One region of the Mesorhizobium sp. M2A.F.Ca.ET.067.02.1.1 genome, then DNA from elsewhere that is predicted to be linked to it. Evidence: riboswitches for the same ligand, from Rfam matches in the RefSeq annotation. Region 1 holds a riboswitch; each other region holds the start of a gene.

Region 1 (2,263 bases):
CGCCATTTCTATTGGGTAACGAGCAGCCGTCTTCCAACCTCTGAAACAAAAAAGAGGTGACCCCCAAAGGCCGCTCTCGAGACCGCAAGTCTGAGCCGCTAACGCATTGCGATAACCAGGCTGTCCGAACTGGGCGTCGATGCCTTCCTCGACCAGGTCGCGGTAGGCGGCGATCTCATCTACCGCATGCATAGCCAAGCCAGAGAAGTTTTCGGCAGCGGAATTCTCGGTCGCTTCCCCTTTTATGACTAGAGGGTGCGGCCGATCCGGCCGCGACGATCTCGCAGGGATTGCCATATACGGCAACACGAACACCGGCGGATCAATACTCGGATAATGGCGGCCGGCTATGTAGCGATCGATCGCGCACCAACATATCAATGCAATAGCTTAGTTGCTTTCAAAGGCGGGTCTCTACGAACTGCAAGCAAGCTAAACGATTGCGTCAACTCTTCCTCGCAGAGCGAAAACTCCGCGCCCACGCGATTTCTCTGCTGGAACAGCGGCACATCCTCAGCGCCAGGACACGGCCGCCGCCGTCGGGTTTTACGAAGCCGGTGATTGCATAAGTTGCCCGCAAGATATCATTGGTATCGGGAACGCCGCCGATGCCGCATCCTGAATAGAGCGGCCGCTTGCACCTGCCAGCCCGACGACCAGATCATATCTGCAACTCCATCTACCTGGACGTGGTGCAAATCACCTCGCTGAAGCCGCAAATCGTCGCCTTCGACCAGGATAACCACATCCGTGACCGCCTGAGCTACTCGGTCGATCTCGACGCACATGGCCGATACAGTTTTTCCATCCTTCACGAAGCGAATGAGACTTTGGCCATTCCAGCCCTGGTCTACGGGGCGTGACTTGTCCCCGATGCATGCGCGAGCTCTCCGCTCGGCCGGCCGCCGGACGTCGCCACCGGCCGAAGGCGCCCGAAGGCGCCCGAAGGCGCTTGACAAAGCAGCACCGGCCCATTCAACTTGAGGCATTCACCAGGGGAGTCCCGGTAAGGGGCTGAGATACTGCTGGCTTTCGCGGCGCAGTGACCCGTTGAACCTGATCCAGTTCATACTGGCGTAGGGACGGTGCAAGCGCTTTGCGGGAGTTTACGCCCGAGGTCCTGCTGCAGCAGGTCTACAGAAGCGTCTTTTCATCCTTCCGGCACAGAACTGGGTCTCCAATGCATGAGCAAAGGAGCCTCACGATGAATGCCCTCACCCCCGCCGTGTCGACGGGACCACTGCCCGCCTCGCGGAAAATCCACAAGCCCGGCGTCCTCTACCCGCAGATCAGGGTGCCGATGCGCGAGATTTCCGTCCATCCGACGGCCGGCGAACCGCCCGTCACCGTCTACGATCCGTCCGGCCCCTACACCGATCCATCAGTCCAAACCAGCATCGAAAAAGGCCTTGCCCGGCTTCGCCACGAATGGGTCACGGCGCGTTGCGATGTCGAAGCCTATGACGGCCGCCACGTCCGGCCGGAAGACAATGGATTCGCCACCGGCGAGCGCCTGACACCGGAATTTCCGATACGCAATCGGCCGCTCAAGGCCAAGCAGGGCAAGGCGGTGACCCAACTTGCCTATGCGCGCGCCGGCATCATCACGCCAGAAATGGAGTTCGTAGCCATCCGCGAGAATCTCGGCCGCGAGGTGATGCGCGGCAAGCTGCAACGCGACGGCGAAGCCTTCGGCGCGGCGATCCCAGATTTCGTCACACCCGAATTCGTGCGCGACGAGGTGGCGCGCGGACGCGCAATCATTCCCGCCAACATCAATCATCCCGAGAGCGAACCGATGATCATCGGGCGAAATTTCCTGGTGAAGATCAACGCCAACATCGGTAACTCGGCTGTCACATCGTCGATGGCCGAAGAGGTCGAAAAGATGGTGTGGGCGATCCGCTGGGGCGCCGATACGGTGATGGACCTGTCGACCGGCCGCAACATCCACAACATCCGCGACTGGATCGTGCGCAATGCACCGGTGCCGATCGGCACGGTGCCGCTCTATCAGGCGCTCGAAAAGGTCGGCGGCATCGCCGAGGACCTCAACTGGGAGGTCTATCGCGACACGCTGATCGAGCAGGCCGAGCAAGGCGTCGACTATTTCACCATCCACGCCGGCGTGCGGCTGCACTACATACCGCTGACCGTCGACCGGGTCACGGGCATCGTCTCGCGCGGCGGCTCGATCATGGCCAAATGGTGCCTGCACCATCACCGGGAGAGCTTCCTCTACGAGCATTTCGAGGAGATCTGC
Region 2 (2,263 bases), on a different contig from region 1:
TTGCTTCGCTCTCGGCGCGATCGCAATGATGACCAATGTCGGCCGCTTGGTGACGATTGTTCCGAGCAGTGTGCTCAGCCTACTGGGTTCGCTCACGTTCGGCGCCGCGCTGTTGGCTCTCCCTTATGCCGAGAGCGCCCATTGGCTGGCTGTGATTGTGTTTTTCGCCGGTGCCGGGTTTGGAACGCTCGACGTGTCGATGAACACTGACGCCGCAGCGTTGGAGCGTTTTTTGCACCGGCAGGTAATGTCGTCATTCCATGCCGTGTTCAGTTTTGGAAGCTTGGCCGGCGCTTTGGTCGTGGGTCAAATACTGTCGCGCGGCGGCGCTCTGAACCTCTGCCTCGGCGTGACGGGAATTGGTGTTGCAGTGATTGCTCCCGTCGCCTGGATTGGTTGGAACAAGTCAAGCTGGATCCACATCCCTCCCGCCCCTGTCGAGACGAAGGATGCTCAGCTCCAGGGCGTCTTCAAGACCCATCTCTACCTGCTTGGCGGTCTCGCATTTCTAGGAATGCTGGCCGAGGGCGGAATGATGGATTGGAGCGCCATCTACATCGTGACGCGATCCGGTGCAGCAGAGAGCACTGGAGCCTACGGCTTCGCTGCATTCGCGACGATGATGGCAATGGGACGCTTGTTCGGTGATGCCATCGCCAACCGAATCGGTCAGATGCGCACGTTGCGCTACTGCGCTGTGGTTTGCGCAGCTTCAGTGGTCGCAATAATCCTCATGGGCGGCAATCTTACCGTTGCTCTCGTGGCGCTAACGGTGTGTGGTCTCGGCCTTGCCAACATTGTGCCTACTCTTTTTGCGGCGGCTGGTCGTGTGGGCGGCACGTCCGTTGCTCGTGCCATGTCAACTGTGACGACGATGGGATATGCCGGACTGCTGCTGGGACCAGGATTGCTGGGGCTGATCGCTCAAATCTCCTCGCTCGCCGCCAGCTTCGGGGTCATCGCGCTGGCATTCGTCGCAATTTCTTTCTCGACGCGGTCCCTGACGCATACCAACGGCCACTTGCAGGGCTCATTTAAGGCGGCAAGCGCTGCAAGCGTTGACAGCGCGACCTCCCATCGTCCATCTTAAGCGCCTCACCAGGGGAGTCCCGGCAAGGGGCTGAGATACTGCTATTGCGCGCAGTGACCCGTTGAACCTGATCCAGTTCATACTGGCGTAGGGACGGTGCGAGGTTTCGCGGGTCGGCAATCCGGCTTCGGTATTCGGGCAGTGCCCGTCTTCCAGGCGAAGCGTCACTTCCTCCTCTTCGCGTGGACTGGGTCTCCGTTGCACTCGAGCAAGGAGGCTCACTCATGAATGCCCACACCCCGACCGTCACTGTCGGCGAATTGCCCGCTTCGAAGAAAGTCCACAAACCGGGCCAACTTCACCCGGGCCTGCGTGTCCCGATGCGCGAGATCTCGGTTCATCCGAGCGCCGGCGAACCGCCGGTCACGGTGTACGACTCGTCCGGTCCCTACACCGACGCGACGGGGAAGACCGAGATCGAGCGCGGCTTGCCGCGGTTGCGCGAGGCGTGGATCGAGGCACGCTGCGATGTCGAGCGCTACGAGGGCCGCACGATCAGGCCCGAGGACAACGGCTTCGTCTCGGCTGATCGCCTGACGCCGGAGTTCCCGGTGCGCAACAGGCCGTTGCGCGCCACTGGCGGCCGTGCCGTCACCCAGCTTGCCTACGCACGCGCCGGCATGATCACGCCGGAAATGGAGTTCGTCGCCATCCGCGAAAACCTCGGCCGCGAGCAGTTGCGTTCGAAACTTCAACGCGATGGCGAGAGCTTCGGCGCGGCGATCCCGGACTTCGTCACGCCGGAATTCGTGCGCGACGAGGTGGCGCGCGGCCGCGCCATCATCCCGTCCAACATCAACCATCCCGAGAGCGAGCCGATGATCATCGGCCGCAACTTCCTGGTCAAGATCAACGCCAATATCGGCAATTCGGCCGTCACCTCGTCGATGGCTGAAGAGGTCGAGAAGATGGTGTGGGCGATCCGCTGGGGCGCCGATACGGTGATGGACCTCTCGACCGGCCGCAACATCCACAACATCCGCGACTGGATCGTGCGCAACGCGCCGGTGCCGATCGGCACGGTGCCGCTCTACCAGGCACTGGAGAAGGTCGGCGGGATTGCCGAGGCGCTGACCTGGGAGGTCTATCGCGATACGCTGATCGAGCAGGCCGAGCAGGGCGTCGACTATTTCACGATCCACGCCGGCGTGCGCCTGCCCTACATTCCGCTCA
Region 3 (2,263 bases), on a different contig from region 1:
GCCGAAAGCACGAAGGCGGCGGCGAGCGAGCAGGCGAAGCCGGCAAGCGTGGCGCGGATGGTGGGCAGCGTGTTTTCGGCAAGTGCCGCGCGGTTTTGCCAGGCTTGCGCCAGCACGCGGGTGGGCGCCGGAAGCACGGTAGGCGCGATGCCGCCGAGACGGGCGTAGAACTCCCAAGCGAGGAGCAGCAACGTAAACGCGAGGGCGGCGGGAGCGATTTTGGCGAAGGTCGCCGTGAGAGCCAATCTCCCCCCTTGTGGGGGAGATGTCCGGCAGGACAGAGGGGGGCGCGAAGGAACGCCTCCCTGCGAAACTTGCCCCATAGCATCCGACGAAGGCTGCGCTTGCGAACGCCTGACATGCCGGCGGGACAGCGCCCCCCTCTGCCTTGCCAGGCATCTCCCCCACAAGGGGGGAGATTGGCCTTCACCTCGGCTTTCGCCAATCGCCGAAGGCTGCGCTCCCTCTTCAGAGAGGCGGTCAGATATGGGGCCCTCTCCCCCATGCAATAGGTCATACCAAACAGCCACGATAACTCTCCTCGACAGCTCGAGCTTGCGCTCAAACCGCGGTCGGGCTGTTGGCCGAAATGGTGATGTCGAGGGTCACATGCCCCGCGCCGGGTCCGAAGTGGCAGAAGGCTTCGTTGAGCGTGGCGAACACCGCGCCGGCGTCGCCGCGCAGCCTGGTGCAGAAGTTCTTGGAACGGTCGAACACGCCGGACTGTTTCAGGAAGTCGATGCAGCCATAGATCTCGTCCATGTGATCGCCCGTGCCCATCACATAGAGCGAGAATTGCGCTGCCACCGGCTGGTCGGTCGAGGGCGTCGACCGCACGGCGCCGAGCGCCGCGCGTTTGCGCTCGTCGAGCGGGACCGCCGGGCCGCCGATCTCGTCGGAACGGCAGATCGGGTCGTCCGGCTCGCCGGGGCAGCCGCGCGAGACGGCGGCCGACAGCACGCAATGCCTGCCGCTTTTGGCCGCTGCCACGAAGAGGTCGCGCATCGCCGGGAACAGCACTTCGGGCGGCCCGACCAGCAGCGTCGAGATGTCGTCGGTCTCGATCCTCAGCCTGTCGCGGTAAGGATCGAGCGCGCCCAACGCGCCGAGGATGACGCCGACGAAATCGTCGGCCATGGGATAAAGGGAAATCTGTGCGCCGGAAAACATGGCCCGCCTCGCTCCGCTGGTATTATCCAGATCAGCTTTAGGGTCCGGAGGCTTGCCGCCACCATCTCAGCCCCGACCGTACGGAGCACCCCTGTGGATGGGCGCGTTAAAGCACTGTTTGCCGGGTTGGGGAAGCGGTTTTTTGCGACGCCAGTTGGGCCACGAGTCTCATCTCCCCTAGGGGAGATGCCGGTGGTTATAAGATTTTCACGAATTTCTTAGAACTTGCAATCGACCTAGCGCCGCAGTTATAAGAAAATTGCAGGAATCTTATAACGCACAATAGCAGCGCCCATGAAGACCATCGACCTCGCCTACCGCACCCTTTACGCCGAGTTGGTGCAGCGCAGCCTCGATGCTTCCTTCGAGACGGATTTCTCGACGGCGGGCAATTTCGTGCGCGTGCCGGTGAAGGGCCGCGACTACTGGTATTTCGAGGAAACCCGCCCCGAGAAAAAGAGGCGTTATGTCGGTCCGGCCGAGGATCCCGAGATCGCCAGTCGGGTTGCGGCCTTCAGGGAGATCAAGGGCGATCTCAGGAGCCGCCGCAAGCTGGTCTCCACGCTTGTCCGCGATGCCGGCCTGACCGCACCCGAGACCTTCACCGGCGATGTCGTCGAGGCGCTGGAAAAGGCGGGGCTCTTCCGGCTGCGCGCGGTGCTGGTGGGCACCGTCGCTTTCCAGACCTATGCCGGGCATCTCGGGGTGCGATTGCCGGGTGCCGCGCTGCAGACAGGCGATGCCGATTTCGCACAGTTCCATTCCGTTTCGGCCGAAGTGGAAGACAGCATGCCGCCGGTCATCGACGTGCTGAAGGCAGTCGATCCGACGTTTCGCGAAATCCCGCACCGGACCGATGCCGGCCGCGCGACGCAGTACGAGAACGCCTCGCGCTACCGGATCGAGTTCCTCACCCCCAACCGCGGCAGCGACGAGCATGCCGACCGCGCCAGCCTGATGCCTTCGCTCGGCGGCGCCTCGGCGCAGCCGCTGCGCTTCCTCGATTTCCTGATCCGCGACCCGGTGAGGACGGTGCTGCTGCATCGCTCCGGCGTGCCGGTGCTTGTCCCCTCGCCCGAACGCTTCGCCGTTC

The links. A riboswitch is a leader RNA that binds a small molecule or an ion and turns the genes downstream of it on or off. The one in region 1 is predicted to bind thiamine pyrophosphate.
Region 2: it holds a riboswitch for thiamine pyrophosphate, as region 1 does, so the genes downstream of both, thiC (phosphomethylpyrimidine synthase ThiC) here and thiC (phosphomethylpyrimidine synthase ThiC) in region 1, are expected to answer to the same signal.
Region 3: it holds a riboswitch for thiamine pyrophosphate, as region 1 does, so the genes downstream of both, EOA28_RS07385 (YkoF family thiamine/hydroxymethylpyrimidine-binding protein) here and thiC (phosphomethylpyrimidine synthase ThiC) in region 1, are expected to answer to the same signal.

Annotation. Positions count from the first base shown of each region.
Region 1 covers NZ_RZSB01000002.1:31,190-33,452, reverse strand. The annotation lists gene EOA28_RS00530 (hypothetical protein) at 636-863, shown strand; TPP riboswitch at 985-1,101, shown strand; gene thiC (phosphomethylpyrimidine synthase ThiC) at 1,205-2,263, shown strand, end outside.
Region 2 covers NZ_RZSB01000004.1:52,632-54,894, forward strand. The annotation lists gene EOA28_RS01390 (MFS transporter) at 1-1,090, shown strand, start outside; TPP riboswitch at 1,091-1,202, shown strand; partial or broken gene thiC (phosphomethylpyrimidine synthase ThiC) at 1,315-2,263, shown strand, end outside.
Region 3 covers NZ_RZSB01000054.1:9,590-11,852, forward strand. The annotation lists gene EOA28_RS07380 (ABC transporter permease) at 1-323, opposite strand, end outside; gene EOA28_RS07385 (YkoF family thiamine/hydroxymethylpyrimidine-binding protein) at 562-1,170, opposite strand; TPP riboswitch at 1,161-1,273, opposite strand; gene EOA28_RS07390 (GSU2403 family nucleotidyltransferase fold protein) at 1,465-2,263, shown strand, end outside.